4 regions of the Streptomyces sp. NPDC056486 genome follow, and region 2 is predicted to be linked to each of the others. Evidence: riboswitches for the same ligand, from Rfam matches in the RefSeq annotation. Region 2 holds a riboswitch; each other region holds the start of a gene.

Region 1 (7,720 bases), on a different contig from region 2:
CTTCGGCGTTTCTGCTTCCACTTCCGATTCTTCTGCCGCTTCCGCCTGCCGAATATCGGCGTCGCGCGCTGAATACAGTGAATTCGGGCAGCCGAAATAGACCCCACCGAATAGCACTTCTTTGTATACGGCGCCTCTGTTAATGCCGGAGGCCCACCCTGTTTACGGCATGTTGCGAATCCCTCACACGATCACGGACGGCGGCCCGGTGCCCCTGCGGGGGAAAGCGCAGCCGGTGCGCGTCCGTCGACCGTTCCGCGTGGGCCGCGGCGAGCGACCTGGCCCGTTCCGCGTCCCCGCGAGCGACCGCGTCGACGATCGCGGCGTGCTCCGCCCAGGACTCCGCGGGGGCGGCCGACGTCTCGACGACGTACATCCAGGCGATCTTGTGCCGGAGCTGGGTGAGCAGAGCCGTGAGGCCCGGGCTGCCGGACGACTGGGCGAGCGTCTCGTGGAACCAGCCGCCCAACGAGCGCAGATCCTCGCTCTGACCGCGCCTCGAACGGTCCTGGCCGAGCCTGACGAGGCCACGCAGGACCTTCAGGTGCGCATCCGTGCGGCGCTGTGCGGCGCGGGCCGCACCAAGGGGCTCCAGGAGCATGCGTATCTCCAGGAGGTCGGCCGCCTCCTGCTCGGTGGGCTCCGCGACGCACGCGCCCGCATGTCTGCGCGTGACGACGAAGCCCTCGGCCTCCAGGGTGCGCAGGGCCTCGCGCACGGGGACGCGGGAGACTCCATAGCGGCGTGCGAGCAGTTCCTCGGTGAGCCGGCCACCCCGTTCGTAGACACCGGAGACGATGTCGTCCCGGATGGCCGTGCATACCGAGTGCGCGGGAATGCGCATGACCTGACCTCCGCCTTAATCCCCGCGAAACGCGGTCGATCGACGCCTTTTCAGTGACCCTATTGCAGGGCGGCTGAATTTCCGATGGCGGGCCGAAATCCATGGATATATTTTGGCCAAAGGCGGCACGGGTGCGGTTCGGGGGCACTCGGGTACCGCGAAAGCCCCGGCTCTCGACGAGCCGGGGCTTTCGGTGGATCAGATGCGCTTCGTGCGACGGTCCGGGGTCAGGGATCAGACGCCGACGTCGTGCGCGCGGAGGTACGCGACCGGGTCGATGTCCGTGCCGTAGTCCTCGCCGGTGCGGGCCTCGAAGTGGAGGTGCGGGCCGCTGGAGTTGCCGGTGGAGCCCGAGAGGCCGATCTGCTGGCCCGGAGTGACCGCCTGGCCGACGGTGACGCCGAGGGACGACATGTGGCCGTACTGGGTGTACGTGCCGTCGTTCATCTTGATGACCACGTTGTTGCCGTAGGCACCGCCCCAGCCGGCCTCGACGACGGTGCCGGAGCCGACCGCGTGGACCGTGGTGCCGGACGCGGCGTGGAAGTCGATGCCGGTGTGGCTGCCGGAGGACCACATGCCGCCGCCGGTCTGGTAGCCCGTGGAGACGGACGAGCCGGTGATCGGGGAGACGTAGCTGTTCAGGCGCTTGCGCTCGGCCTCGCGAGCAGCACGCTCCTTGGCCTCGCGCTCCTTCTTGGCCTTGGCCTTCGCCTCGGCCTCGGCCTTGCGCTTGGCCTCTTCGGCCTTCTTCTTGGCGGCTTCTTCGGCCTTCTTGGCCGCTGCCGCGTCGTCGGCGGCCTGCTGCTGGGCAGCGGCCTGCGCGTCGATGCTCTGGGCGAGCGAGTCGCCGACGGAGACCGCCTGGGTGAGGCCGGTGTGCTCGAGGGCCACGGCGTCGTCGGCGGCGAGGGCCGGAGCGGCCAGGCCTCCTATGACACCGGTGGTGGTGAGGGCTGCGACGCCCGCCACGTTCGCGGTCGTACGCGTGAGGCGGCTCGGGCGACGGTGCTTCCCGGTGGCACGGGTGAACGCCATGAAGCGGCTGATCCTTTCCTTCCTTCTCGCCTACCGGGTTAGCTGACGGGTTCGGAGCAGGAAGGTCTCCTACGAGTCCCTCGCCTCACGGCAAGGTTCCCGATTCACCCCAAGGGGACATGTGGGTCCCCGGCTCCCCTGGCTCGCGCCGTACGGGGACTCGGCGATGACTGTCCGGTGCCGCGGGTGCGGCGTACTGCATGACGAACAGCCGGACCGACGCTAAGCGGGGCGTCTTTCAAACGACAAACGGATCAGAGTTTTTGTAGCGCACGCCACAGGGCAGACACGTAACCTCCATACTAATTCGGACATATGAGGACCCCGGTAGCAAATTCCAGCCACCGGGGTCCCGATATGTCCTGACTGTCACTCAGCCCGTGACCACACTCACTTCACCGATGCCGAGCGCCCTGACGGGCTCCTCGATCTGTGCGGCGTCACCGACGAGCACCGTCACCAGGCGGTCCTGCGGGAAGGCGCTCACCACGGCGGCGGTGGCCTCCACGGTGCCGGTCGCGGCCAACTGGCGGTACAACTGCGCCTGGAAGTCGTCCGGAAGGTGCTGCTCGACCTGATCGGCGAGGGTGGCCGCGACGGACGCCGCCATCTCGTACTTGAGCGGGGCCACGCCCACCAGGTTCTGCACGGCGACGTCGCGCTCGGCGTCCGTGAGGCCGTCGGCGGCGAGGGTGCGCAGCACCTTCCACAGGTCGTCGAGCGCCGGTCCTGTGGACTCGGTGTCCACCGAGCCGCTGATGGCCAGCATCGCGGCACCGGTGCCGTCCGGCGCGGAACGCAGGACCTGGGCGAACGACCGTACGCCGTAGGTGTATCCCTTCTCCTCGCGCAGGACGCGGTCGAGGCGCGAGGTGAGGGTGCCGCCGAGGCAGTACGTGCCGAGCACCTGCGCGGGCCACACGCGGTCGTGCCGGTCCGGTCCCACGCGGCCGATGAGCAGCTGCGTCTGGACGGCGCCGGGGCGGTCCACGATGACGACACGGCCGGTGTCGTCGGCGGTCACCGGGGGCACCGGGCGCGGCTCGGCCGTGCCGCCCGTCCAGGAGCCGATGGTGTCGGCGAGGACGGCGTCCAGGTCGACGCCGGTCAGGTCGCCGACGACGACGGCGGTCGCCGTGGCGGGACGCACGTGCTTCTCGTAGAAGGCACGCACCGCCGCCGAGTCGATGGCCGTGACCGTCTCCTCGGTGCCCTGGCGGGGGCGCGACATGCGCGACGTCGCCGGGAACAGCTGCCGGGAGAGCTCCTTGGCGGCGCGACGACCCGGGTTGGCGGCCTCGTGCGGGATCTCGTCCAGGCGGTTGCGTACGAGGCGTTCGATCTCGCTGTCCGCGAAGGCGGGGGCGCGCAGGGCGTCGGAGAGCAGGCCGAGCGCCTTCGGGAGGCGGGAGACCGGCACTTCGAGGGAGACGCGGACGCCGGGGTGGTCGGCGTGCGCGTCCATGCTGGCGCCGCAGCGGTCGAGTTCCGCGGCGAAGTCCTCGGCGGAGTGTTTGTCGGTGCCTTCGTTGAATGCCCTCGCCATGATCGTGGCGACGCCGTCGAGGCCCGCGGGCTCGGCGTCGAGCGGCGCCTCGAGGTGGATCTCCACGGCGACGACCTGCTGGCCGGGGCGGTGGCAGCGCAGCACGGTGAGGCCGTTGTCCAGGGTGGCTCGCTCGGGCGCGGGGAAGGCCCACGGCCGTGCGGTGCCTGCCTGGGGCTGTGGGTGGAACTGCATCGTCGCGGCCTCGGTCACTTCGCCGCCTCCTCTTCGTCCTCGTCGGTGGCTTCGGCGCCCTCAGGGGCCGCTGTGGGCTCGTACACGAGCACCGCGCGGTTGTCGGGGCGCAGGCGGGCCGCTGCGGCCGCCTTGACCTCTTCGGCGGTGACGTCCAGGACGCGCCCGACGGCGGTCAGGGCGAGCTGCGGGTCTCCGAACAGGACGGCGTACCGGCACAGTTCGTCCGCGCGTCCTGCCACGGTGGAGAGCCGGTCGAGCCACTCGCGCTCCAGCTGTGCCTGGGCGCGCTCCATCTCCTCGTCGGTGGGGCCCTCTTCCGCGAAGCGGGCGAGCTCCTCGTCGACGGCGGCCTCGATGACGGGGACCTCGACGTCGCCGGACGTCTTCACGTCGAGCCAGCCGAGCGAGGGGGCCCCGGCGAGGCGCAGCAGGCCGAACCCGGCCGCCACCGCGGTGCGGTCGCGGCGCACCAGGCGGTTGTAGAGCCGCGACGACTCGCCGCTGCCCAGGACAGTGAGCGCCAGGTCGGCCGCGTCGCACGCGCGCGTGCCGTCCTCCGGGAGGCGGTAGGCGGCCATCAGGGCGCGGGCCGGTACCTCTTCCTCGACGACCTCGCGCAGCTCCTCGCCGATCGTGTCGGGCAGCGAGCCGTCGCGCGGCGGCTGCTTGGCGTCGTTCGAGGGGATGGACCCGAAGTACTGCTCGACCCAGGCGAGGGTCTGCTCCGGGTCGATGTCGCCGACGACCGACAGGACGGCGTTGTTGGGCGCGTAGTACGTACGGAAGAAGTTCCGCGCGTCCTCCAGCGTCGCCGCGTCCAGGTCGGCCATGGAGCCGATCGGGGTGTGGTGGTAGGGGTGGCCCTCGGGGTACGAGAGGGCGGTCAGCTTCTCGAACGCCGTGCCGTAGGGAACGTTGTCGTAGCGCTGGCGGCGCTCGTTCTTGACGACGTCCCGCTGGTTCTCCATGGATTCTTCGTCGAGCGCGGAGAGCAGCGAGCCCATCCGGTCGGCTTCCAGCCACAGGGCCAGCTCGAGCTGGTGTGTGGGCATGGTCTCGAAATAGTTGGTGCGTTCGAAGCTCGTGGTGCCGTTGAGCGACCCGCCCGCACCCTGCACCAGCTCGAAGTGGCCGTTGCCGTGCACCTGCTTCGAGCCCTGGAACATCAGGTGCTCGAAGAGGTGAGCGAGGCCCGTACGCCCCTTGACCTCGTGGCGCGAGCCGACGTCGTACCAGAGGCAGACCGCGGCGACCGGGGTCAGGTGGTCCTCGGAGAGCACCACGCGCAGGCCGTTGGCCAGCCGGTGCTCGGTCGCTGTCAGGCCGCCGGAGCCGGCCTCGGCTGTGGCCGTGTGACCCATGGGCATGTACGTCCCTTCGATCGCGAAAAGCTGGAAATTCTGCCAGTCGTGCCACTGTATGCAAGCGTGCTGACAACCGGTGAAGTTCCCGCTCCGCGCTCGGCGTAGTCGCGGTCGAAGTCCGGGTCGTGGTCGGCGTTGTCAGTGGGACAGAGCACAATGGTCGGCGTCAGATCCCGTTGATGCCCTGGCAGACACCGTGAAGGAGCCGCAGCAGCGATGGCCCGCCGCAGCACGAAGACCCCGCAGCCCGACGAGTCGTTCGAGGAGAAGATCCTCGACATCGACGTCGTCGACGAGATGCAGGGCTCCTTCCTCGAGTACGCGTATTCGGTCATCTACTCGCGCGCCCTGCCGGACGCCCGCGACGGCATGAAGCCGGTGCACCGCAGGATCGTGTATCAGATGAACGAGATGGGCCTGCGCCCCGACCGCGGCTATGTGAAGTGCGCCCGTGTCGTGGGCGAGGTCATGGGTAAGTTGCACCCGCACGGCGACGCGTCGATCTACGACGCCCTGGTGCGCATGGCCCAGCCCTTCTCCATGCGCCTGCCCCTGGTGGACGGGCACGGCAACTTCGGCTCGCTCGGCAACGACGACCCGCCGGCCGCCATGCGGTACACCGAGTGCAAGATGGCCGACGCGACGTCTCTGATGACGGAGTCGATCGAAGAGAACACCGTCGATTTCGAGTCGAACTACGACGGCCAGGAGCAGGAGCCGGTCACCCTCCCTGCGGCCTATCCGAACCTTCTGGTCAACGGCTCGTCGGGCATCGCCGTCGGCATGGCGACGAACATGCCGCCGCACAACCTCGGCGAGGTCATCGCCGCCGCCCGCCACCTGATCAAGCACCCCGGGGCCGACCTGGAGACGCTGATGCGTTTCGTGCCGGGCCCGGACCTGCCCACGGGTGGCCGCATCGTCGGCCTCTCCGGGGTCAGGGACGCGTACGAATCAGGGCGCGGCACCTTCAAGATCCGCGCGACGGTGGCCGTCGAGAACGTGACGGCCCGCCGCAAGGGCCTGGTCGTGACGGAACTGCCCTTCTCCGTAGGACCCGAGAAGGTCATCTCGAAGATCAAGGACCTGGTCGGCTCGAAGAAGCTCCAGGGCATCGCCGACGTCAAGGACCTCACGGACCGCTCGCACGGCCTGCGTCTGGTCATCGAGATCAAGAACGGCTTCGTCCCTGAGGCCGTCCTGGAGCAGCTCTACAAACTGACGCCGATGGAGGAGTCCTTCGGCATCAACAACGTGGCCCTGGTGGACGGCCAGCCCCTCACGCTCGGCCTCAAGGAACTCCTCGAGGTCTATCTCGACCACCGCTTCAACGTCGTGCGCCGCCGCAGCGAGTTCCGCCGCAGCAAGAAGCAGGCGAGGCTGCACCTGGTCGAGGGGCTCCTTGTCGCCCTTTTGGACATCGACGAGGTCATCCGGCTCATCCGCTCCAGCGACAACTCCGCACAGGCCAAGGAGCGCCTGATGGAGCGCTTCTCGCTGAGCGAGATCCAGACGCAGTACATCCTGGACACGCCGCTGCGCCGCCTGACCAAGTTCGACCGTATCGAGCTGGAGTCCGAGCGCGACAAGCTCAAGGCCGAGATCGACGAGCTGACCCGGATCCTGGAGTCGGACGCGGAGCTGCGCAAGCTGGTCTCCGCCGAACTGGCCGCCGTGGCCAAGAAGTTCGGCACTGACCGGCGCACGGTCCTCCTGGAGTCGGCGAGCACCCCGGCGCCCACGGTCTCGCTGCAGGTGGCGGACGACCCGTGCCGCGTGCTCCTCTCATCGACCGGCCTCCTGGCCCGTACGGCCAATGGTGAGCCGTTCGCCGAGAGCGACACCAAGCGCGTCAAGCACGACGTGATCGTCTCCGCCGTCCCCGCGACCGCGCGGGGCGAGGTGGGCGCGGTGACGTCCGAGGGACGGCTGCTGCGCCTCTCCGTGGTCGACCTCCCGCAACTTCCGGAGACGCACGCGGCACCCAACATCTCCGGAGGTGCGCCGGTTTCGGAGCTGCTCTCCCTGGAGGGGGACGAGAGCCTGATCTGCCTGATGACCCTGGACGAGTCCTCACCGGGCCTCGCCCTCGGCACCCAACAGGGCGTGGTCAAGCGCGTGGTCCCGGACTATCCCTCCCACAAGGAGGAGTTGGAGGTCATCACCCTCAAGGACGGTGACCGGATCGTCGGCGCGGCCGAGCTGCGCACGGGTGAGGAGGACCTGGTCTTCATCACGGACGACGCCCAGCTCCTGCGGTACCAAGCCGCGCAGGTACGCCCGCAGGGCCGTGCCGCGGGCGGCATGACGGGGATCAAGCTCGCGGACGGCGTCAAGGTCATCTCCTTCGTGGCGGTGGACCCGGCCGTGGACGCCGTGGTCTTCACGGTGGCGGGCTCGCGCGGCACGCTCGACGACTCGGTGCAGACGACGGCCAAGGTGACGCCGTTCGACCAGTACCCCCGCAAGGGCCGGGCCACGGGTGGCGTGCGCGTCCAGCGCTTCCTGAAGGGCGAGGACTGTCTGAGCTTCGCGTGGGCGGGCCCGACACCGCCGCTCGCGGCCCAGCGCAGTGGCCTGCCGGCGGAGCTGCCGGAGATCGACCCGCGCCGCGACGGCTCGGGGGTCTCGTTGGCGAAGCCGGTGGCGGCGGTGGCAGGCCCGGCGTAGCCGACTGCTGCTCCGCCTACTCCGCTTACTCCACCGGATCGAGTTCCTGTACGTACCGCA
Region 2 (7,720 bases):
GCCTGCGGAGGGACAGGGAGCGGCAGCGGCGGGGCGACCGAGCGGGCGCGCTCCGCCGAGCAGGGCTTCGAGCACCCCGGAGTGCTCGTCAGCAAGGCGCAGCTGAAGCGCGTGCGCGCCCATGTCGAGGCGCGCGAGCAGCCCTGGCTGACGGCGTTCGAGCGGATGCGGGACAGCAAGTACGGCGCGGCCGACTACAAGGCCAAGCCGTACGCCGTCGTCGAGTGCCCGCCCGACACCCGCCCCGGACAGGGTTGCGTCGAGGAGCGCGAGGACGCCATCGCCGCGTACACCCAGGCCCTGCTCTGGAACATCACCGGCGAGCGCACGCACGCCGAGAAGGCCGTGCAGATCATGGACGCCTGGTCGGGGGTGATCACCCGGCACACGGAGGCCAACGCGGGCCTCCAGACGGCCTGGGCGGCCTCCTCGTGGGCGCGCGCGGCCGAAGCCGTGCGCTACACCTACGACGGCTGGAGCGACGGCGAACTCCTGCGTTTCGAGCGGATGCTGCGCAACGCCTACCTGCCCCAAGTGCGCGAGGGAGCAGCCGATTTCAACGGTAACTGGGATCTCCTGATGGCCGACGCGACCATCAGCATGGCGGTCTTCCTCGACGACCACGAGTCCTTCGAGAAAGCGGTCACGCATTTCAGGACCCGCGTGCCCGCCTACTTCTATCTGAAGTCGGACGGACCACTGCCCGTCTCGCCCGCGGGCAGCGGCATCAATACCCCGGAGAAGCTCCAGAAGTACTGGTTCGGGCAGAAGACTTTCGCCGACGGGCTTTCCCAGGAGACCTGCCGCAACTTCAAGCACGCCAGCTACTCGCTCGCGGCCACCGCGCACATCGCCGAGACCGCCTGGCATCAGGGCGTGGATCTGTACGGCGAGGTCAAGGAGCGGCTGCGGGCCGCGCTCGAATTCCACGCCAAGTACCAGCTGGGCGCCAAGGCGCCGGGGTGGCTGTGCGGCGGCAAGGTGCGGCGCGACATGGGGCCCGACACCGAGGTCGGTCTCCATCACCTGCGGGATCGGATGAAGCTGGACCTGCCGGAGACGGAGAGGCTCACGCGGAAGCAGCGGCCCGAGGGAACGGACGGTCTGTTCGTGGCCTGGGAGACGCTGACGCACGCCGAGAACGCGTGAGCGGCGGGCTCCGTTCGCCGTGTTCGCCGGTGGTTCTCGGCCGGTTCGCTTTCACTCCCCCTGATGGCGTAGAGTTGCATTCAACGGCGCGGGGTGGAGCAGCTCGGTAGCTCGCTGGGCTCATAACCCAGAGGTCGCAGGTTCAAATCCTGTCCCCGCTACTAAAGACCGAAGGCCCGGATCCATTACTGGATCCGGGCCTTCGGTGTTTTTTGCGTAAGTGTGCGTGCGGTGCGTAGTTTCATGGTCACTATGAGTCGTCTGCGAACCGTGCTGTCGGTGGTGCTGCTCGCCGCCTGTGCGCTGTTCGTCGGCGCGTGCCACGGCCACCACGGTCTCGCCCCTGCGGGAACCAGCGTGGTCGCTCCGGCGCACCACGTCTGTCCGGGGGCTGGGCACGCGGAGCACGCCGGTGCCGGGCGGCAGGCCGTGGGGGCGTCGGCGGAGCGGAAGCGGGGCGAGCGCGGAGGCGGTGGACGGGCGGCGGCGTGGCCGTTCGTGCGGTGGAGCGGGTGGGGAAGCGGTGGGGGGAGCGGGCGCGCGGGGTGCGCGCGGACGCGGGCCGGGCCACCGCTCGCGGGGCAGCGGCTTCTCGTCGCCATCGGGGTGGACCGGAACTGACGGGTGCGCAGTGCGCGCGTTCCGCGGCGCCTGAGGTGCCAGAGGTGCCAGAGGGGCCTGAGGTGCCTGAGGTGTCCGAGGTGTCCGAGGTGCCTGCGGCAGTTTCCCCGTACCGAGTGCCTGAGTACCCGAAGGACATCACGTACATGATCAGCAAGCTTCAGCCCGCGGCGGCCGCCGTGGGGAACACACCCGTGCTCTGGATCGACGAGCCGTCCCCGGACGGCGGGCGCGGCTACTGGGCCAAGCTGGAGGGCTTCAACTTCGGTGGGATCAAGGACCGCGCCGCCCTCCACATGGTCGAACGGGCACGGGTGCGCTGGGGGCATCCCGTGCACATCGTCGGTCGTCGCGCTGTCCGGTGACCGTTGGGTGGCCACGCACTACGGCCTCTACAACACGGTGTGCGGCATCGGCATCACCGCGGGGAACCTCGCGACCGGCGCGCTCCTGGGCGCCACCCGGTCCGCCCCCGCGGTGCTCTGGCTCGGCCTCGCGGCCCTGGGCGCCAGCTGCGCGCTCGCCCTGCGCGGCCTCTCCAGGGCGGGCCGCCTGGCCCCACAGCCGGCCGGGGTGCGGTTCGCCGACAAGCCCTGACCCGGCCTAACCCGGTCGGCCCACACCGGTCGCCCCGCGCCCCCGCTCCGGGAACCCTGGACGAGCGTGGCCATGGATCTGTCCTGGTCGCGGGATTCGGCAGGAGAAGACCGGTGGGGCAGCGAGGAGGAAGCGGCGGGCGAGGCGGCCGAGGGGAGGGGGTGACGGGCATGGGGCCGGGCGAGAGCGAGGGCGAGGGCGCGAGTGCGGGTTCGGGTAAGCCCGCGGGCAGGTCCGTGAGCCGACCTCCCGGCAGGCGGCCGCGCGGGGCTTCCGGCAAGAGCCCCGTCGTCAGACATGAGCGGACGTTCGTGCGGGCCCTTCCGCTGCTGCTCATCGTCGTCGGGATCGTCTACGACATCTCGACCCCGCCCCAATTCACCGCCGCGCCCCTCTTCACCGCCGCCCCGCTCGTCGCCGCACCCTTCTACTCGCTGCTCAGCACCACCCTCATCGGCGCCGGTGCCTCCCTCGCCGTGCTCGGCCTGCACTTCAAGACCAACACCGGCACCGACGTCGATGCCGTCACCGAGGTGTTCACCGTGGTGACCGTCGCCGTGCTCGCCGTCCTCATCAACCGTGTCGTACGCCGCGGCGACGAACAGCTCGCCTCCGCCCGCTCCATCGCCGAGGCCGCCCAGCGCGCCGTACTTCCGCAGCCGGATCCCCGGATCGGCGGGCTCGATGTCGCGGCGCGGTACGAGGCCGCGGAGGCCGACGCGTTCATCGGGGGTGATCTGTACGCCGTCCAGGACACCCCGCACGGCGTACGCGTCATCGTCGGCGACGTACGGGGCAAGGGCATGGGCGCGGTGGCGGCCGTCGCCGTCGTCATCGGGGCGTTCCGGGAGGCCGCCGAGCAGGAGACCACGCTGGAGGCGGTCGCCCAGCGCCTTGAGCGTGCCCTCGCGCGTGAGGGCACGCGGCGCGACGGGCTCGACGACTTCGAAGGATTTACCACCGCCATCCTCGCGGAGATCCCGCACAGCGACGGTCTCGTACGCCTCATCAACCGTGGGCACCCGGGGCCGTTGCTCCTGCGCGGCGACGGGCGGCTGTGCGTGCTGTCCGCGACCGAGCCCGCGCTGCCGCTCGGGATGGGTGAACTGGGCGCCTGGCCGGACCGCGCGGACGAGACGGAGTTCCCGCCGGGGGCGATGCTCCTGCTCCACACCGACGGGCTCTCCGAGGCGCGTGACAGCCGGGGCGAGTTCTACGATCCGGCCGCCCGGCTCGGTGGCCGGATCTTCCCTGGACCCAATGGCCCGGACGTGCTCCTCGCCACGCTCACCGAGGAAGTGCGGCGGCACACCGGGGGCGGGACGACCGACGACATGGCGCTGCTCGCGGTGCGGCGGCCGTTGGCGGCAGGGAGCGATGCGGCGGGGACCGATGCGACAGAGATCGATGTCACGGGCCGTGACTGAAGGACACCACTCCGCATAACAACTGACGTACTGTCAAGGAAATGTGAAGCTCCAGTGTGTGAAGAAGTGGGGTCAACTCGCCCCGTTCCGGCCATCGGTGTCCCGTTAAGTACCGGCCAGATCTGTTAACGATCAACTGGAACAGCTTGGAATACGACCCCGCCGTCTATTAACGTTCGATAACGCAGCGCGGTCGTCCCAACCGACACTCGAGTCGGCTCCGCGCGCACGCGCCTAATCCCGCAAGGGAGCCGGGGAACCACCAATTGGGGTGAATCGGTCATCTGTGCATCCGTGCCAGATGCTCGTAGGAGACCTTCCTGCTCCGAACCCGTCAGCTAACCCGGTAGGCGAGAAGGAAGGAAAGGAGTGCGCCTCCGTGGCGTCCAACCGCCCTGCCCCCCAAGGCGCTTACGTACCGAATGACGACGATTTCGGTGGGTACGACGACAATTCCTGGGAGGAATGGAATCCCACCGAGGAGTCCATCCGTCCCGTCCGCGGCAGGCACCGCGTCCACAAGCGGGGCGGTGGCGGGCTCGCCCGCAGCTCCACGGTTCTCGGCGTAGGCGTCATCGCCGCTGTCGGCGCGGGCGGCATCGCCACCGCGCAGGGCGGCAAGCCCCCGGTCTCCATCGAGATGCCGGACATGTCGGCCGTCACGGACTCGCTGCCGGAGGCCAAGTCCCTCCCGGGCGTGGGGTCTTTGATATCCGACGGCTCCGATTCCTCCGACTCCGCCGCCGCGGAGAACGGCGTCGCGGTGGCCGCCGCGCCGCTGAGTGCCGCCGGGATCAGCACCGCCGACGCCGAGCAGGGCAACACGGACGCGGGCGAGGCGCTGCGGGCCCGCATCATGGAGCAGGCCGAGAACCAGCAGGACCAGGCGGACGACGCGGTCCAGAAGGCGGCCGAAGAAGCCGCCGTCAAGCAGGCAGCCGCACAGGCCGCCGCCAAGCAGACCGCGGCCGAGAAGAAGATCGCCGCCGAGAAGGCCGCCGCGAAGAAGAAGGCCGAGGCGGAGGCCAAGAAGAAGGCCGAGGCGGAGCGCCTGGCCAAGCTCGCGAAGAGCTTCACACTCCCCGTCGCCTCGTACACGCTCACCGGCACCTTCGGTCAGCCCGGCTCCATGTGGTCCTCCGGCTACCACACAGGGCTGGACTTCGCGGCTCCCACGGGCACGCCGATCAAGGCCATCCACTCCGGCACCGTCAAGGAAGCCGGCTGGGCGGGGGCGTACGGCTACCGCACGGTCCTGGAACTCGACGACGGCACCGAGCTGTGGTTCTGCCACCAGTCCTCGATGAGCGTCAGCGTCGGCCAGAAGGTCACCACCGGCGAGGTCATCGGCCGCGTCGGCGCGACCGGCAACGTCACCGGGGCCCACCTCCACCTGGAGGTCCACCCGGGCGGCGACTCCACCGGCGTTGACCCGGCGGCGTGGCTGCGTGGCAAGGGCCAGTCGCTCTGATCCAGTCGCTCTGATCCAGAGGCTGCTTCAGATGCTCTGAAGCAGCCTCTGAAGCAGGCTGTGAAGCAGCCGTTGAACTCCGGCGGTCCTGGCGACAACCCCCCGACGTCAGGGCTGCCGGTTCGGCACGCCCGCTCTCCGAGTTGTGCGGAATGTTGCGGTCCGTATGGGCGTTGAGCACCGTATGACTTCTCTCCGCAAGCTTGGCTCGTCCGACCTCGATGTCTTCCCGCTCGCTCTGGGCGGCAACGTCTTCGGCTGGACGGCCGACGAGGCGCAGTCCTTCTCCGTGCTCGACGCCTACACCGCCGCAGGCGGCAACTTCATCGACACCGCCGACGTCTACTCGGCCTGGGTGCCCGGCAACAAGGGCGGCGAGTCCGAGCACGTCATCGGCGACTGGCTGGCCGCGCGCGGCAACCGTTCCGACGTCGTGCTCGCCACCAAGGTCGGCGCCCACCCCGATTTCAAGGGTCTGTCCGCGAGCACCATCAAGTCCGGTGCCGAGGAGTCGCTGCGCCGTCTGCGCACGGACTACATCGACCTCTTCTACACGCACTACGACGACCCGACCGTCTCCGTCGAGGAGATCATCGGCGCGCTCGACGACCTGGTGAAGTCCGGCAAGGTGCGCGCCATCGCCGCGTCCAACGTGACCGCCGAGCGGCTCCAGGAGTTCCTCGACTTCTCCGACCGCGAGGGCCTCGCGCGCTACTCGGCGCTCCAGCCGCACTACAACCTCGTCTCGCGCGACACGTACGAGGGCCCGCTCGAGCAGGTCGCCTCGCGCTCCGGCCTTGCCGCCGTCCCGTACTACGCGCTCGCCGCCGGCTTCCTGACCGGAAAGTACCGCCCGGGCACGCAGGTCGACAGCGCGCGGGCCGAGGGCGCGGGCAAGCACCTGGAGACCGAGCGGGGCCGACGGGTGCTCGCCGCGCTCGACGAGGTCGCCAAGAACCGCGGCGCCGAGATCGCGACCGTGGCCCTCGCGTGGCTCGCGGCGCAGCCGACGGTGGCGGCGCCGATCGCGTCGGCCCGTACGGTCGAGCAGCTGCCCGCGCTGCTCGCGGTGGGGGAGCTCGAACTGACGGACGCCGAGGTGTCGGCGCTCACGGCGGCTTCCGCCTAGCCGCGGTAGGGGTTGTACGCGGGGTAGGGCATCGCAGGCTGGGCGTACGGATATCCGTAGGGGCTCTGCTGCTGGTACCCGTACGGCTGCGGGTACCCGTAAGGCGGCGGCATCGGTACGAGCACCGGTGCCGTCGCGCGCGCCGCGTAGGCGAGAGCGGGCCGTGCCGCGTCGCGGCGCTCCCACAGCGCGTGCAGCAGCTCCCGCTCCCGTACGACGAAGTCGGCGCCCGCGCGCCCCTTGCGCCCCCGGTGCCGCAGGAGCGCGAGAGAGGTCGCGTACGTCTCGTACTGGCCGACCGTGCGCGCCGCTGCCTTGCCCTGCGTGTACGAGGCGTAGTCGCGGGCGAGGGTGCGGGCACGCATCGTGCCGAGCGCGTACGGCTCGGGCGCGGTGAGCCAGCCCGCGAGCGCGTACGCGGGCAGTTCGGCGCGCACGATGCGCAGGCCGCGCTGCCTGATCCAGATCACCAGCCAGGTGAGCAGGCCGAACGACGGCAGCATGAAGAGCGCGTACACGGCGAAGAATCCGTAGTCCCCGAAGCTCGCCGAGCCGTTCCACAGGGCGTGCAGGCCCATCGCCAGAAGGAGCCCGCAGAGCGGGAGCAGGACGCGGCGCCAGTTCTGCCGGTCGGAGCTGAGCGCGGCGATGCCGAAGCCGATGCCGGTGAGCACGGTGAAGAGCGGGTGCGCGAAGGGCGACATCACGACGCGTACGAAGAAGGTCGCCGCCGTCACTGACGCGAGCCCGGTCCCGCCGTTGAGCTGGTCGGTGCCGAAGGCGCTGCCGAGGTAGAGGATGTTCTCGGTGAACGCGAAGCCGGTGGCGGTCACTCCGGCGATCACCACGCCGTCGACGATGCCGGTGAACTCGCGTCTGCGGAAGAGGAAGACGAGCAGCACGGCCGCGGCTTTCGCGCTCTCCTCGACGATCGGCGCTATGACCGTCGCGCCGAGGGTGTCCGCGCTGGTGGGGTCGGCGGTGGCGGTGGCTATCCAGCGGGTCGCGAAGCTGTTGGCGACGATCGCTATGAGGGCGGCGGCGCAGGCTCCCCAGGCGAAGGCGAAGAGTAAATTCCGCCAGGGGCCGGGCTGGACCCGTTGCAGCCAGCGGAAGGCGGCCACCAGGAGCGGCACGGGCAGCGTCGCGAGGCCGAGCCCGACCAGGAAGCCCTGGGTGCCGGTCTGCTCCCTGACCAGGGCCAGGATGACCAGGCCCGACAGGGCGAGCAGCGTGACCAGGGCGGCCGCGCGTATCGCCCGCCGCTGCCACCAGCGTGCGTGTCGCAGCCCGGCGGGCCCTGCGGGGGGCATCGGGTGCGGGTAC
Region 3 (7,720 bases), on a different contig from region 2:
GCGGACGGCTTGCTCGGGCTCCCTGATCTCGGAGAGCACCCGGCGGATCTCATCGGTTGGCACGACGGTCGACAGGCCGTCGGAGCACAGCAGATATCGGTCTTCCTGCCGGGCGTCGTGCAGGCGTATGTCGGGGCTGCCGTCGGCTCCATGGCCCAGAGCTCGTAGCAACAGCGACCGCTGGGGATGGGAGGCGGCTTCTCGCCCTGCGGGTCCTCGATGACCGTGACGGCCTGGCCGACTTCGTGGAGGTCGGATGCCGTCTTCATCTCGGGCCCGGGTACGGCGGTGCCGTCCTGGCGCTGCAGCGTGTAGTGGTAATCGCGGTTCTTGCGTCCCTGGCCCGGGTCCCGACGTTCCTTCGTGACCGTCGCCGAGACCTCATCGCCCCGCTGTTGCAGCGTCAGGTCCTCACGGGCCATACCCGCGACGCCCACGGACATCACGGAGACGCCCACGATGAACAGCGCCGCGTACGTACTCGCCTCACCTGTGGCACCCAGCCTCCGGATCAGCACGGTGAGCAGCACTGCGTGCACGATCCACAGGGGCACCTGGAGCCCGAGGCCGAAGTCGCCGGCGACCAGGTACATCCCGACGATCGCGGCGAGCGCGTAGCAGCCGACGGCGATCGCCAGCGGAGTGCGGTAGCGCCTGTCCGGCGCCCCTTCCGCGTGCTTCTCGCCGACGCTCATGTCGCGACGTCCTCCTCGGTCGGTCCTTCTTTGACCGGTCCCTTCTCGGCCGGCCCGTCATCGGTCGGCTCCTGCGTCGAGACCGTCTTCATGATGCCGCCGAGCAGATCGAGGTACTCACTCCAGTGCTCCCTGTCGTCGGTCATGAAGAGGAAAAGAGCCGAACCGGGGCCGGTGCTCAGGGGCACACAGAACTGGACCTGCCGGATCGTCGTGGGGATGGGGTCGTCGAGGCCGAAGAGCACGCCGGGCAACTCCAGCTCCTGGTCTCGGATGCAGAGGGCGGACGGGCCGTACGGCAACATGATCAGGGCGACCTCGGCGTCCGGATCTGTCGGCGCCACTGGAGGGCCGTGCGCTTGGCCGAGCCCTGCCTGTCCTGGCCGCGGGGTCCGACGTCCGGTCTTTCGATGAGTACAGACAGCGTGCCCTGCGACAGCTCACCGTCCGGCATGCGCAGGAGACAGGCCGACACGTGCTCGGCGCCCGCCGCGATCGCGGTCTGCAGCGCGTACTCACCGGAGATGACGAGGCTGAACTTCTGCAGGGGCGTGGCGGCACCGGCGAAGAGCGGGTCGACCGCCTCCGCCATCCGCAGCATCCGCTCCTCGGGGTCCTCCAGCAGGTCGAACCGCGTGAAACCGGGTGGGAGCTCGAACCAGAGGTCAGGAACGTCCGTGGCGGCCCGGCCGTCCGCGGAAACGGTAGCCGCGTACCCCAGGTCAGTGGTCGCCATCAGTCCGTCAACTCCCATGCTCCCAGGCCTATCGCACTGCCGACGGCGACCGCTCCGCCGAACTTGCCGCCGTCGGTTCCCGTGGCAACGTTCGCCACACCCGTCCCCCAGGTCGCGGCGTCGTACTTGCCCGTGCTCGTTTCGTAGGCGTTGATCGCGGTCGGCGCCGTCCAGGCGAGCTGGGCGGCGGCCTGGACACCTTCCGTGGCGGTCAGCGCGGCGCCCCGGGGAACCCCGAGCTTTGCGGCAGCGGCCATGACGGGCTTGTCGATCACCTTGGCGACCGGGTCCGCCGCCTTCATCACGTTCTTCGCCGTGGTGCCCGCCGTCCTGATGCCGACCTTGGCGCCGGCGGCGACACCACCGGCCCCACGCCCCGCCTTGAATCCGGCCATGACTCCCGCCTTCGCCGCACCGACGCCGGGCACCATGCCGAGGGCGTCACCGCCGAGCGTGAGCCAGTTGCCGATCCGCTCACCGGTCGGCGGCCACAGGCCGTCCACGCCGTACGCCGACGCGTGCGCCAGGAGTGCCACAGCACTCAGGCGCCGGCCCGCGCCAGAGACGTAGGACAAGCTGGGGTGCAGGTCTGGCTCAGCAGCATGCTCAGCCGATGGGTTCGCGCATCTCCTTGCGAACTTGCAGAGTCGTCCGTGCAATTGCGTCAAGGTCGACGGACTCAGGTTCCTGCACTGCGGTTTCCGGTGTGATCACCCGACAGCCGCCCCGGTGTTGTCGTCGCCCCAGGCGCACATCGGCACGTTGCTGCGGCTGCCGTTCTGTTCTGAGGTCAGGACCTGACAGCTCAAGGTCACCTTCGAGCCGACGGGCGTGACGTCGTGTGCGGGCACGGCGACCGTGGCGCCCTGGCCTTTGGTGGCGCCTTCCATCAGGTAGTCGCGAGCTCGGTCGGGGTCTTTGTACCGGCCGTAGATACCGGAGACGACCAATTTGCCGCCCTCCTGGTCGCCCCGCCCCGTGTACTGGGCCACCACTGCCTTCGGGTCACGCACGTTGGCCCGGCTCCGGTTCTCCTCGACGATCTGCTTGCCGGCGGTGGAGGAGAAGTCCTGAGACAGCCGGTACGTCCCGCCGACCAGCTCGTCCGGCACGCTCATGCGGTACTTCGCCTCCGGGAACCCTCCCTCTGAGCCGTCCACGAACAAAGCAACTCCAGCGAGCACCACCACCAACGCACCGACGATGCCACCGGTGATGCCCAACACCTTGGCGGTACTGCGCCGGGAAGGAGGCGGGCCCATGGAAGGTGCGCCCCACGGGCCGGGCCCCCCAGCCGCGGGGTAGGGCTGCGCGTAGGGAGGACCCTGCTGCGGGAACTGCGGCTGGACGGGCGGCGGTCCGAAGGACGTATGCGGACCCGAACCACCTGGCTGTGAAGGCGTGGACATGGCGACACGCTACGCCAGCAGGGGTGAGACCAACGCCTCGTTTGCTGGGGCGCCCGCTGGCCCAGCGCAGTATGTGGCAGGTCCTGGTGGGCGTCGCTGTGCCTGAGTCGCCGGGGAAGCAGACTATGCAGGCCTCCATGAGTTTGACATCCGGGCGGACGAACCGGTCTGGTGCCCTCCGTCTGCCCGGCTGCGCGACTCTCTGCCCCTGGCCTCCTGGGCTATGCGCAGCTGCTGAGCCGCTCAGGGAAGAGAGCTCGCTGGCGCATGCGCCGGTGCGCGGCCGCCCCGGTGACGCGAGCGCCTAGGGCTGTCGGTGGCCGCAAGCCTCGTCCCGGCGCCGGGCGAGGCAGCCGCGGAGATGCGGCGTGCCTGCCGGCGTGTGCTGGCGGGAGCGGTGCGCGGACCGAGAGCGGCCTGAGCCCAAGGCACACGGTGCGCCGGGCTTGCAGCGGATGAGGGGGGTGGGGCTTCTAGTAGGGCCCGTTCACGTTGTCGATCGAGCCGTAGCGGTCGGCCGCGTAGTTGCAGGCAGCGGTGATGTTGGCGACGGGGTCGAAGCTGTCCGTCGACGTGCCGGGCACGTGGTACGCGGCGAACGTGGGGTCGATGACCTGCAGGAGTCCCTTGGAGGGTATTCCGGCGGCGGCGTTGGAGTCCCAGTTGTTGGTGATCTGAGGGTTGCCGGAGGACTCGCGCATGATGTTGCGGTGGATGCCCTCGTAGGTGCCGGGGATGCCGTGCTGGGCCAGTACGTCGAGCGACTCGTTGATCCAGCCGTCGAGGTCGTTGGTGTAGGCCTTCTTCGCCGGGGCTGCGGCGGGCTCTGCGGAGAGCGTGTCCGTGCGCTCGGAGCGGTCTGCCCGCTCGGCGGACGCCGGCTGGGCCGGTGCCTTCTCGCCGAGGGTGAGCTTGAGACCGGGGTGGATCAGCTTCGGGTCGTTGCCGAGGGTGCTGCGGTTGTCCTCGTACAGCTTCTTCCAGCCGCCGCTCAGGGAGTGCTCGCGGGCGATCTTGGAGAGGGAGTCGCCTGCGGTGACGACGTACGTCGTGGGGGCCGCGGCGGGCTTGGCGGCGGTGCCGGCCGGCGCCGCGGCTGCGGTGGTCGCGCCGAGCACCGGGAGGATGAGCACGGCGCCGCCCGTGCTTGCGGCGGCGATGTTCCGGGTGAGCGGGCTGGACTTGGGGCGGCGGTGCTTTCCCTTTGCAGGCATGACGAATTCCTCTCCGTCGCCTACGAGGTGAGCTGTCGGGTTCGGACGGGAGATGTCCGGTCGCACTGCGAATGCGACTTCACCCCGAGTCGTTCCGGAATCCGGATCGACGGCTTACCTGGGTCCCCCGCTCCTGCCGTGCGTGAGTGAGTGGGTGGGAGGGTTTCCGGACAGCGGCAGGATTCGGCGTTCCATCCGGATTAACGGTGACGTTAGGCGAGAAAGCCCGGACGGAACAAGACACGAATTCGCATAGGGAATGCGCGAGACCTGTCCCTGGTGAACAGAACTCGTTGCCCGCATTGATCAAAAACCCCAACTTTCTTAGCGCGCAACGGAAGTACGCTCAGCGGCTCCCAGGGGCGCGGTCGCGACAGTGTGACTCAATTCACTGAATGGGCTACGGACTGGAATGCGGATGAAGGAGGTATTAGATCGCCTTGTCTTGCGCGAAAGAAGTTAAACTGGGGCATAAAGCTCCATGTGCCCTTAGTGGTGCGAATGGGTGGCTTCCCCTGTGAAGGTGGCACCTTGTGAGCCCGTCTTTCAGGTCAAAACGGACACCCTGCCCCCGCTGCTGACGCGACCGCGCGGTCACTCCTCCGCGAGCGGCGTGTCCCCGACGGAACGGACCGGCAGAGGGTCCGCGGCAGTGTTCATGACCGGGTGATGATCGGAATGAGCGCGCTGGGTGTGCGGGGTATTCGTCTCGTGTGGAACAGGCCTTCTCCCACGTCCCCAGCCAACAGGCCCCGTCGCGACGCCACCCTGCTGGATCAATAAGTCACTGCCCTGAGCTAGCCAAACCACGCCCCGATGGATGCTGTTGGGGGAGGGGGCGACGGGGGCGACGTGGAGGCTTCGGGGATGCGAGTGGGTTGACGGGTGTTGTGCGTCGGGGGCCTCTGCACTCGGGCGGCGGAAGTTCTGAGGATGCTGAGGGCGGCCCAGTCCCACCCATACGTCCGGAGGGCCAAACCCCCGGATTTTTCCGGGAGTTCTTCTCTCTCCTAGAGAATGCGTATCCCTTCTTCAGGTTCAAGTATCCGAAGGGGGCGCTTGCATTCCGGGGCAGGTATTTAGGCTGGAAGCCGCAGGGTTATGGAATGAGCCCGGAGGGTGCATTCCGTAGCTCTCGTGTGGGGCATCGCTGAAATGTCAGTAGGTAAGCGTAATTTCTGTGCCCCCGTCAGATTATGCTCGTTGCTCTGAACTGCGGTGCCCGTCTGGAGGTAGTGGCGGAAAGCGGGAATCGCCAGTGGCGTCAACTGGCCTAGATGCAGGACGGCTTCCCGAGACATCAAACTCTCTGCCCGCCGTTAGGGGATCCTCCTGGTGTGGGCGTGGGTGTGGGTATGTGTCTAAGTCCGTTTGCGTGGTGGCTGCTGGACGGGGTCCTCATCGTGGGGTGGCGAGGTGGGGCTGCCGAAGTTCCAGGCGCCGATGTCGCGGTAATGGATGGGGCCGGGGCCGCGGCCGGTGTTGCTGGCGACCAGGTGGAGGCGCTGGGCCTGCCATGAGCAGCCGGTGAATCCGGCTAGTCCGGCGGCGGCTTCTGCTGCGCACGAGGGGGTGTCGCGGCGGGCGCGGGCCAGTGTCAGGTGCGGGCGGAACGGCCGGTGCGTGTGGGTGATTCCGCAGTGGTCGGCGACGGCGCGTACGTCGGTGGCGAGCAGGTGCAGCCTTTCGAGGTCGCCGTTGATTCCGCTCCACAGCACCCGCTCGTCGAAGTGCCCACCGCCGTGCAGGGCCAGGGTGAGGGATCGGCGGGTTGCTGCGAGGCGGGCGAGCGGTGCGTGCAGGAGTTGCACCGTCGGGGCGGGGACTTCGCCGAGGAACGCCAGGGTGATGTGCCAGTCCTCGATGCGGTTCCAACGCATGCGGGGATGTGCGTGTTGGGCGGGCTCAAGTGCCTGCGCCAGTTCTTGTTTCGCGTCGTCGGGCGGGGCGAGAGCGATGAACACACGGACAGTGGCGGGCTGGGTCTGTTCGTTCACGGAAGCCTTCGTACCGCATCCGGGTGATCGGACAGCTGCCGGCCCTGCCTCACGCCTCCGATTTCCGTCGCAGGCCGTGGGACGCGCCCTGCGGCGTTCGCGTAGGTGGGCGCCGGTGTAGGCAGTCAGTTCGCTGACGTGTTCTTCGTCTGCTCGTTGTAGGCCCACAGGTTCTGCCCGGCACGGAATCCACGCCGGATGCTCTGGCAGGTTCGCGCCGGTGTGCGGTCGTCACGCCCGGTTCCGGCCGGGCCGGCGGGTCAGTGCGGCGTCGGCGGCGTTGCCCAGCATCTCGTAGGCGAGGCGAACAGCAGCGGACGGTGCTCGGTGAAGGTGTCCTCGGCGGTCTCAGTCATGGTCGCCCCGGCTCGCCCGCTGCTGAGCGGCGCGGCTGTACCGGGGGTTGGGGCACCGGGGTTGGGCACCGGCGTTCCGGTCGGCCACCCGCCCTCGCGTCCCGGCCGGTCCTGCCTGCGCCGCCGACCCGCGTCGGTACTGCGTCACCACACCCGGCTCCTCTCTAGGGACGCCCATCGAGGCACCCCGCACCGGCGAAGCATGACAGCCCGCCCTCGATGGTGCACCGGCTTGTGCGTATCTCTTGTCGGGGGAGTGCCGTCCTGAATCCGCCTCTGCTACGCAGGGAGAGGCCTCGCGCACGGGCCGGGGGCCGGGGCCGAGGGCCGAGAGGCGGGGCCGGAGGGCGCAGCCGGTGCGCCGCGGGCTGTCAGGGGTAGGGGTGATCAGATCATGGCCGATTCCGTGAGTCTGGAGGGCCCGCGGGTGCCGGTAACCGATCCCAGGCTGGGGATCGACGTGGATGCGGGGTGGTCGGGGGATCCGCGCCACCGACTGGTCGCGGTGGGAGATTCGCTGACGCAGGGGTTCCAGAGCGCGGCGATCTTCAACACGCCGCTGTCGTATCCGGCGATCGTCGCGCACGAGCTGGGGTGCCTCCCGCAGTTCCGCTACCCCCTCTACGGGGGCTTTGGCGGGCTGCCCTTCAACCTCGAGTGGTTCCTGCGCGATCTGGAGAACCGCTATGGGCGGAGTGTGGACTGGTGGGAGGTGCCGCTGGCCTTGTTCCGGGCTCGCAGTGTGATGGACCGGGTGGAGGACTACTGGGAGCGGGGGGCCGGCCGGACCGTGCCGTCGACCACGGCGATCATGCACAACCTTGCCGTGTTCGGGTGGGATCTGCGCGATGCGCTGTCGAAGTCGGCGGACGAGTGCCGTAAGCGGATCGATGTGCCGAGGGACGACCTGGTCAACCAGATCGTGCAGAACGCCGGTGAGCGCGCCGCCCTGAGGGTGCTGCCCACCCAACCCCGGACGGCGGGGGCTCTGACGCAGCTGGGTGCGGCGGCCGAACTGGGCAACGACACCGAGGGCAGCGGCGCGGAGCACGGCATCGAGACGCTGGTCGTCTTCCTGGGGGCGAACAATGCCCTGCGGGCGGTGACGGACCTGCGCGTGGTGTGGAGTGAGGATGCCGGCTTCGACGACCTGGACGGCAAGCGGCGCTTCACCGTCTGGAGGCCCAGGCACTTCACGTCCGAACTGCGCGAGGTGGCCGCGAAAGTCGCCGATATCAAGGCGCGGCATGTCATCTGGTGCACGGTTCCGCATGTGACCATCGCGCCGATCGCACGCGGCGTGGCGGGCAAGA
Region 4 (7,720 bases), on a different contig from region 2:
TCCTCGCGCTTCACGTTGTTGTAGTACTTGGCCGCGTCGCGGGCCATGTCCTCGACCTCACCGATGGTCTCCGCACCCGCGAAGCCACCGCCGACGAAGACGAAGGTCAGCGCCTTGCGGCGGACGTCCTCGTCCGTCGTGGAGTCAGCCTTGTCCAGCTGCTCGAGGACGTGGTTGCGCAGGCCGATGGCCTCCTCGATGCCCTTCATGCCGATGCCCTGCTCGGCGAGGCCGGGGATCGGGAAGGTGCGGGAGACCGCGCCCATCGCGATGATCAGGTAGTCGAAAGGCAGCTCGTACGCCTCGCCCACGAGGGGGGCGATCGTCGCGACCTTGCGGTCCTGATCGATGGTGGTGACCCGCCCGGTCAGAACTTCCGCCTTGGGCAGCACGCGTCGCAGCGGGACGACGACGTGCCGAGGCGAAATGCTGCCGGCTGCGGCTTCGGGGAGGAAGGGCTGGTAGGTCATGTACGACCGGGGGTCGACGACCGTGACGGTCGCCTCTCCGTAGCGCATCTTCTTGAGGATGCGCCGAGCTGCGTACAGGCCTACGTACCCACCGCCTACTACGAGGATCCTGGGACGCTCCGTGGTGCTCATGCCATCGAGTATCCACCTGCCCGAGGGGGGTCGCTCGTGCGCCCCTTCACAAGCATGGGTAGGCCCTCTGCTACACTTCGCCGCCCACGTGACACAGGCCATAGCGCCCCAGGGGAACCACGGGATCACCCGAGACGTTCCACACCCCTTGTGAGCTGCCGATCTCGCCTTCACGGCGCAGTGGACCACTCACGCGGTTCATACTCCGGACACGCCGGCGAACCTTCACTGTCATGGGTCGCGCGGCCCTCGGGGATCACTTTCAGGGGTCCGGAACCCCTGAACATCGGCCAACCGAGCCGATTTCCTTGTGAAGAACTTCACGAACTTTCCCGACGGCCAGTCGCCACGGGGCCGTCCGACCCCTCCACCAGCCGCTCAGACGCTACATGACGCGCTCAGGCGATCGACCAGCCGATGCCGTCGAGGATGTCGTGCTCGCTGACGACGACCTCCCGGGCCCCGGTCCGGTCCATGATCGACAGGAGTACGAGCGCGCCCGCCGCGATGACGTCCACCCGCCCCGGATGCATCACCGGGATCGCCGCGCGCTCGTCGTGCGTGGAGCGGGTCAGGCGTCCGACGATCTCGGCGACCTGCTCGTAGGAGACACGGGAGTGGTGGATCGCCTCGGAGTCGTACGCGTCGAGGCCCAGTGCGATCGCGGCCACCGTGGTCACCGAACCCGCGAGGCCGACCAGGGTGCGGGCATCGCCGATCGGCACCGTCCGCTCGACCAGGTCGAGCGCTGCCCCGATGTCGGCGCGGACCGCGTCGAGTTCGGCGGGCGCGGGCGGGTCGGTGCGGATGTGCCGCTCCGTGAGGCGCACACAGCCGACGTCGACCGAGCGGGCGGCGCGGACCTGGTCCTCGCCGACGACGAACTCCGTGGAGCCGCCGCCGATGTCCACGACGAGGTAGGGCTTGGCGAGGTGGTCGCTGCCCGCCAGCTCCTTCGTCGCACCCGTGAAGGAGAACTCGGCCTCCTGGTCACCGCTGATGACCTCCGGCTCGACTCCGAGGATGTCCAGGACGCCGCGGACGAAGTCGTCGCGGTTCTCGGCGTCGCGGGACGCGGAGGTCGCCACGAAGCGCAGGCGCTCGGCGCCGTGCTCCTTGATGACCTCGGCGTACTCGCGGCAGGCCGCGAAGGTGCGGTCGAGTGCCTCGGGGGCGAGGCGCCCCGTCTTGTCCACTCCCTGCCCCAGGCGGACGATCGTCATCCTGCGGTCCAGGTCGACCAGCTCGCCGGTCGCGGGGTCGGCGTCCGCCACCAGGAGGCGGATCGAGTTCGTGCCGCAGTCGATGGCTGCCACGCGGGTCACTTGGCGGACTCCTGATCGGCGCACGGCGTCACGCACGCTCCCTTGGCCCACCACTGGGGGAGCATCGCGATCGCCTCGTCGCCCAGCGGGTTCACACCGGGGCCCGCGGCCAGCGAGTGGCCGACCAGGACGTGCAGGCACTTCACGCGGTCGGGCATGCCGCCCGCGCTCGGGAAGCCCTCAAGGACCTCGATGGCGTCACGGCGCGCGATGTAGTCCTCGTGCGCCGCGCGGTAGGCCGCGGCGAGCTCGGGGTCCGTCTTCAGGCGCTCCGACATCTCCTTCATGACGCCGTTGGCCTCAAGAGTGCCGATCGCGGAGGCGGCCCGCGGACACGTCAGGTAGTACGTCGTCGGGAACGGCGTCCCGTCCGGAAGGCGCGGCGCCGTCTCGACGACGTCCGGCTGCCCGCACGGGCAGCGGTGGGCGATGGCCCGCAGACCGCGCGGCGGACGGCCGAGCTGCTGCTTGAAGGCCTCGACGTCGGCGTCGGTGGGCTCGGTGCGCGGGGTGGTCGGCGGGGGCGTTTCCATGCCTGTCTTTCGATCGGTTCGCTACGAGAGGTAGACGAGAGGTACGGGTGAGAGAAGTCAGTCCTCGTCCGGGCTGTCGGCCTTGTCGACGCCGTCCCAGACGTTCGAGTACCAGGGCCTGGCGGCCGCCCCCTGGTCGGTGCGCTGCGTCTTCGCCGCCCCGGGACCGATCACCGTGTAGCCGGTCTCGCCCGGCATCACATAGTGCAGCCGCTCCCGGACACGCTGCTCCGCGTACGCGTCGTCCCGCCAGCGGGCCTTCTCGTCCCGCAGCTTCTCGACGTTCTCGCGGTGCTCGGCCTGCTCGCGGCGCTGATCGGCGATCTCCGCGCGCTGCGACACGTACTGCCTTATCGGGTAGGCGAGCGCGACGACCAGCGAGCAGAGGACGAGCGCGAGGAGCGCGGCGCGTCCCGTGAGCCGGGAGCGGCGCGCCTGACGCTTCGTCTGGGAGCGGTAGACACGCTCCGCGGTCTGCTCGCCGAGCAGCCGCAGCCTGGTCGCGGTGGAGAACCGGTCGCGGTCCTTCACGGCCATGTGTGCCCCGCCTCCCCGATACGTACGTACGTCCTCGCACACGGTACGGGACCGAGTACGAGGACGTAGGTAACTACTCAGCGGAGCCGAAGCCCGAGCCGGGGCTCAGGAGCAGTGCTCAGCCCTTGAAGCGGGGGAACGCCGAACGGCCCGCGTACACCGCGGCGTCGTCCAGGATCTCCTCGATGCGCAGGAGCTGGTTGTACTTGGCGACGCGCTCGGAGCGGGCCGGGGCGCCGGTCTTGATCTGGCCGCAGTTGGTGGCGACGGCGAGGTCGGCGATGGTGACGTCCTCGGTCTCGCCGGAGCGGTGCGACATCATGCACTTGAAGCCGCTGCGCTGGGCCATCTCGACGGCGTCCAGAGTCTCCGTCAGCGAACCGATCTGGTTGACCTTGACGAGCAGCGAGTTGGCGGCGCCTTCCTCGATGCCGCGCGCCAGGCGCTCCGGGTTGGTGACGAAGAGGTCGTCGCCGACGATCTGGACCTTGGTGCCCAGCTTGTCGGTGAGGACCTTCCAGCCCGCCCAGTCGTCCTCGAACAGCGGGTCCTCGATGGAGACGAGCGGGTACGAGGCGACGAGCTCCTCGTAGTACTCGGTCATCTCGGCGGCCGAGCGGGACTTGCCCTCGAACTCGTACTTGCCGTCCTTGTAGAACTCGGAAGCGGCGACGTCGAGAGCGAGGCCGATCTGCTCACCGGGGACGTAACCGGCCTGCTTGATGGCCTCGAGGATGAGGTCGAGCGCGGCGCGGTTGGAGTCCAGGTTCGGGGCGAAGCCGCCCTCGTCGCCCAGGCCGGTGGAGAGGCCCTTGTCCTTCAGGACCTTCTTCAGCGTGTGGTAGACCTCGGTGCCCCAGCGCAGGGCCTCGGAGAACGACTCGGCGCCGATCGGCGCGATCATGAACTCCTGGATGTCGACGTTCGAGTCGGCGTGCGACCCGCCGTTCAGGATGTTCATCATCGGAACGGGCAGCAGGTGCGCGTTCGGGCCGCCGAGGTAGCGGAAGAGCGGCAGGTCGGAGGCCTCCGACGCGGCGTGCGCGACGGCGAGCGAGACGCCGAGGATGGCGTTGGCGCCGAGCGAGCCCTTGTTGTCGGTGGCGTCGAGGTCGAACATCGCCTGGTCGATCAGGCGCTGCTCGGTCGCGTCGTACCCGACGAGCTCCGGGCCGATCTGCTCGATGACGGCGAGGACGGCCTTCTCCACGCCCTTGCCCTGGTAACGGTTGGGGTCACCGTCACGGAGTTCGATGGCCTCGAAAGCACCGGTGGACGCACCGGACGGAACGGCGGCACGACCCGTGCTGCCGTCGTCGAGGCCGACCTCGACCTCGACCGTGGGGTTGCCTCGGGAGTCCAGGATTTCCCGGGCTACGACGACGTCGATGGACGGCACGAGCATCTCCTTCTGGGATGTGACGCGGGTACGCGGGGCGTTGGCCTCGCGGACACGAGCCTAACCGGCTCCCGGGCAAGAGCGAGCCGAGCCGCCGCCCTATGGACAAACCGAGAGCAAAAAGTTTCCGAACGGAACAAAACAAACCCCGCCCCGGTGCGTACGGGGGATACGCGCACCGGGGCGGGGTGGACCCGTGGGGACGGGGTGGGGCGGGCGGCGCCTCCGCCGAAGCGCCGCCGCCTCTCTCAGCTTCTCCGCCGAGCTGCAGCAGGCTCCTCTTAGCTGAGGTGCAGCTGCTGACCCGGGAAGATCATGTCGGCGTTGTCGATGATGTCGCCGTTGAGCTTGTACACCTTGTGCCAGCCGCCCTTGACGTCCTTCGCCTCGGCGATCTTGGAGAGGGTGTCACCCTTCTTGACCTTGTACTCGCCGTCGCCCTTCTTGACCGTCTTGCCGGTCGGGGTCTCGACGGTCTTCTTGGACTCGGTCTTCGGAGCCTCGGGCTTCGGCGCGGCCTGCTTCGGAGCGGCCTGCTGCGGCTGCTCGGTCTGGGCGCTGGGCTCGTTCTTGGGCTGCTCCTGGGTCTGCTGCGGGGCGCTCTCCTGCGCACCGCCACCCTCGTTGGAAGCGCCCGAGAGGCCGACACCGCAGCTCGGCCAGGCACCCTTGCCCTGGCCCGCGAGGACCTTCTCGCCGATCTCTATCTGCTGGGCCTTGGAGGCCTGGTCCGCGCTGGACGCGTACTTCGTGCCGCCGTACGCGGCCCAGGTGGACGACGAGAACTGCAGGCCGCCCGTGTAGCCGTTGCCCGTGTTGATCGACCAGTTGCCGCCGGACTCGCACTGCGCGACGGCGTCCCACTCGGAGTTCGTCGCGGCGGAGGCCTGGCCGGCCGCCATCAGCGGAGCGGCGACGGCGACACCGGTGACGCCCGCGAGCGTGGCGACACGGGTGGCCTTGGACGGGCGGCGGTGCTTGCCCTTGCTGGAAAACAGCATGAGTGATCCCCTCACCGACGCCTGCGAGGTGAGCTGTCGGGTTCGGGCCGATGAAGTTGCCCGGCCGCGCTTCCTGAGCGCGGCTTAACCCCTAGCCGTTCCCGTCCGCTCGTCCGCCTCGCTCTCGCGATGCTGAACGGCCGGGCCCGGCGGAAACCTTGGTTCCCCCGCTCCTGCCTACGGCGCTTACGCGACGACTGTTCCCGAACGGCCGTTGGCAGGACTCGGCGTACCGACCGGCGGGGCCCGCTGTGGCGAGCGGTCACGACCGTAGTCATGCCGACGGCCGAATTCCAAAGACGATCAGGGCTTCTGAGACCCATGTCTCACTTGCGCCAATCCGGACATCAGGCGCAAAGCGAGTCGCCAACTTCCCCTACTTTTCGCCCAAATCGAGGCTCTGACCGGGAAGGATGAGATCGGGGTCGGAGCCGACGGCCTTCTCGTTCTCGGCGTACAGCTCGGTCCACCCGCCCTTCACGTCGTGGTCGTCCGCGATGGCCCAGAGGTTGTCTCCGGAGCGGACCGTGTACGTCCCGTCCGAGGCGTCCTGCTGTCGCTCGTCGCCGCGCGAGGCGTGCCGGCCCGAACCCTCGCGGGAGTCGTCGCCGGACGGCTTGCCGTCCGCGCTGTCGCCGCGGTGGCGGCCTTCGCCCTCGCCGGTGGTGGGAGTGGGGGTCGGCGAAGTCTCATCGCTCTGCCCGGACTTGCCCGAGTCATCCGAATCACCCGACTCGTCGTGATTCTTGTCTCGCGACTCGTCGTCGGCGCCGGACTTGCCGGAGTCACCGGAGGGCTTCTTCGAGGACTCGCCCGACGGCTCATCTGAAGGCTCGTCCGAAGACTTGGCACTGTCCGAGGGGTCGGCCGACTCACTCGGCGACGTGCTCGGCTCATCCGATTCATCCGACCCGTCCGACCCGTCCGACGCACCGGAGTCGCCCGACTCCGTCGCTTCGTCGGAAGGCGTCGTCGTGATCGGAGCGCCCGGGTCGACGTCGGCGGCGGCACCGTCCTCGGTGAGGCCTGCGACCGGCGCGCAGCTCGGCCAGGCCTTGACCCCCTGATCGTCGAGAACCTTCTCGGCGACGGAGATCTGCTGCGAGCGGCTGGCCTGATCGGCGCTCGGCGCGAAGTCGAGGCCGCCGTTGTCCTCCCAGACCTGCTGCGACAACTGGAGCCCGCCGTAGTACCCGTTGCCCGCGTCCGCGCTCCAGGACCCGCCGCTCTCGCACTCCGCGAGCTTGTCCCACGTGGCGGCGTCCGCCGCGCTCGCACTGGTGGCGCCGAGCAGCGGGATGGCTATGGCCGATCCTGCGACTCCTGCCGCGACGATCAGGGCCGGGGCCTGGCGGGGGCGTCGGTGACGACCATTGCCGGAGAGCATGCGGTTGCCTTTCGCGTGACTGGAGCGACGACTGCGACACGGGATGCCGAGTCGTCGGTGAACGTAGCGGGAGTCGAACGCTTGTCACAAGTCGATGCAGCGGAGATCACGTGAAAGTCACAGTCTTGACGGCTCGTCAGCTGGACGGCGCTTCAAGTGGCTGATATTTGCTCTGCTGTGCGGGTGTGAACTCCACGGGCAGCGTACGGAGTCCACGCATGATGAGCCCGCCACGCCATCTCAAATCACCAGGTTCCGCCGCGAGTCGCAGGTCAGGAAGGCGCCGCAGAAGCGTCGCGAGGGCGGTCTGCCCTTCGAGCCGGGCGAGCGGCGCACCGAGACAGTAATGAATGCCATGGCCGTAGCCGAGGTGTTGGTTGTCGCGCCGGGAGAGGTCGAGCGCGTCCGGTCGGTCGAAGCGTTCCGGGTCACGGTCGGCGGCGGCGAGGACGACGAGAACGGGGTCACCGACGGCGATGTCCTCCCCTCCGACGGTCAGCCGCTCGGTGGCATACCGCCAGGTGGCGAGTTCGACGGGTCCGTCGAAGCGGAGGAGCTCCTCGAGCCCGGTCTCCAGGAGTCCGGTGTCGCCGCCCTTGAGGGACTCCTGGAGCCGCTCGCGCTGTTCGGGGTGGGTGAGCAGGGCATAAGTGCCATTGCCGATGAGGTTCACGGTCGTCTCAAAACCGGCAAAAAGCAAGATAAATGCCATCGCGGCGGCCTCGTTCTCGGTGAGGTGCTCGCCGTGGTCGGAGGCGCGGATGAGCCCCGAGATGAGGTCGTCGCCGGGTTCGAGACGCTTGCGGTGGATCAGCTCGGCGAGGTAGCCGCGCATCTTCTTCACGGACCGGGCGACCCCGCCCCTGGGACCTCCCCCGTGGCGGATCATCATCCCCGCCCAGTCGCGGAAGTCGTCCTGATCCTCGCGGGGCACCC

The links. Region 2 has a riboswitch for cyclic di-AMP ahead of ACFQ7F_RS40845 (M23 family metallopeptidase). Riboswitches for the same ligand answer to the same signal wherever they lie in the genome.
Region 1: another riboswitch for cyclic di-AMP. It lies ahead of ACFQ7F_RS25575 (M23 family metallopeptidase); the one in region 2 lies ahead of ACFQ7F_RS40845 (M23 family metallopeptidase).
Region 3: another riboswitch for cyclic di-AMP. It lies ahead of ACFQ7F_RS33955 (transglycosylase SLT domain-containing protein); the one in region 2 lies ahead of ACFQ7F_RS40845 (M23 family metallopeptidase).
Region 4: another riboswitch for cyclic di-AMP. It lies ahead of ACFQ7F_RS25060 (transglycosylase family protein); the one in region 2 lies ahead of ACFQ7F_RS40845 (M23 family metallopeptidase).

The regions. Positions count from the first base shown of each region.
Region 1 is NZ_JBHTSF010000070.1:37,667-45,386, reverse strand. It holds gene ACFQ7F_RS25580 (GntR family transcriptional regulator) at 140-844, opposite strand; gene ACFQ7F_RS25575 (M23 family metallopeptidase) at 1,079-1,882, opposite strand; cyclic di-AMP (ydaO/yuaA leader) riboswitch at 1,895-2,058, opposite strand; gene ACFQ7F_RS25570 (M16 family metallopeptidase) at 2,256-3,641, opposite strand; gene ACFQ7F_RS25565 (M16 family metallopeptidase) at 3,638-4,987, opposite strand; gene ACFQ7F_RS25560 (DNA topoisomerase (ATP-hydrolyzing) subunit A) at 5,207-7,660, shown strand; gene ACFQ7F_RS25555 (CobW family GTP-binding protein) at 7,686-7,720, opposite strand, start outside.
Region 2 is NZ_JBHTSF010000197.1:6,092-13,811, forward strand. It holds gene ACFQ7F_RS40815 (alginate lyase family protein) at 1-1,149, shown strand, start outside; tRNA gene ACFQ7F_RS40820 (tRNA-Met) at 1,237-1,310, shown strand; gene ACFQ7F_RS40825 (hypothetical protein) at 1,402-1,770, shown strand; partial or broken gene ACFQ7F_RS40830 (pyridoxal-5'-phosphate-dependent protein subunit beta) at 1,917-2,090, shown strand; partial or broken gene ACFQ7F_RS40835 (MFS transporter) at 2,113-2,367, shown strand; gene ACFQ7F_RS40840 (PP2C family protein-serine/threonine phosphatase) at 2,538-3,794, shown strand; cyclic di-AMP (ydaO/yuaA leader) riboswitch at 4,016-4,162, shown strand; gene ACFQ7F_RS40845 (M23 family metallopeptidase) at 4,174-5,265, shown strand; gene ACFQ7F_RS40850 (aldo/keto reductase) at 5,450-6,394, shown strand; gene ACFQ7F_RS40855 (PrsW family intramembrane metalloprotease) at 6,391-7,720, opposite strand, start outside.
Region 3 is NZ_JBHTSF010000122.1:9,292-17,011, forward strand. It holds partial or broken gene ACFQ7F_RS33930 (PP2C family protein-serine/threonine phosphatase) at 1-201, opposite strand, end outside; gene ACFQ7F_RS33935 (hypothetical protein) at 692-1,039, opposite strand; gene ACFQ7F_RS33940 (hypothetical protein) at 1,003-1,431, opposite strand; gene ACFQ7F_RS33945 (hypothetical protein) at 1,431-1,967, opposite strand; gene ACFQ7F_RS33950 (hypothetical protein) at 2,142-2,840, opposite strand; gene ACFQ7F_RS33955 (transglycosylase SLT domain-containing protein) at 3,314-4,054, opposite strand; cyclic di-AMP (ydaO/yuaA leader) riboswitch at 4,059-4,253, opposite strand; gene thpR (RNA 2',3'-cyclic phosphodiesterase) at 5,416-6,051, opposite strand; gene ACFQ7F_RS33965 (hypothetical protein) at 6,802-7,720, shown strand, end outside.
Region 4 is NZ_JBHTSF010000068.1:12,350-20,069, reverse strand. It holds gene ACFQ7F_RS25085 (NAD(P)/FAD-dependent oxidoreductase) at 1-602, opposite strand, end outside; gene ACFQ7F_RS25080 (exopolyphosphatase) at 1,001-1,927, opposite strand; gene ACFQ7F_RS25075 (DUF501 domain-containing protein) at 1,924-2,460, opposite strand; gene ACFQ7F_RS25070 (septum formation initiator family protein) at 2,518-2,997, opposite strand; gene eno (phosphopyruvate hydratase) at 3,116-4,402, opposite strand; gene ACFQ7F_RS25060 (transglycosylase family protein) at 4,678-5,397, opposite strand; cyclic di-AMP (ydaO/yuaA leader) riboswitch at 5,401-5,592, opposite strand; gene ACFQ7F_RS25055 (transglycosylase family protein) at 5,774-6,784, opposite strand; gene ACFQ7F_RS25050 (cytochrome P450) at 6,921-7,720, opposite strand, start outside.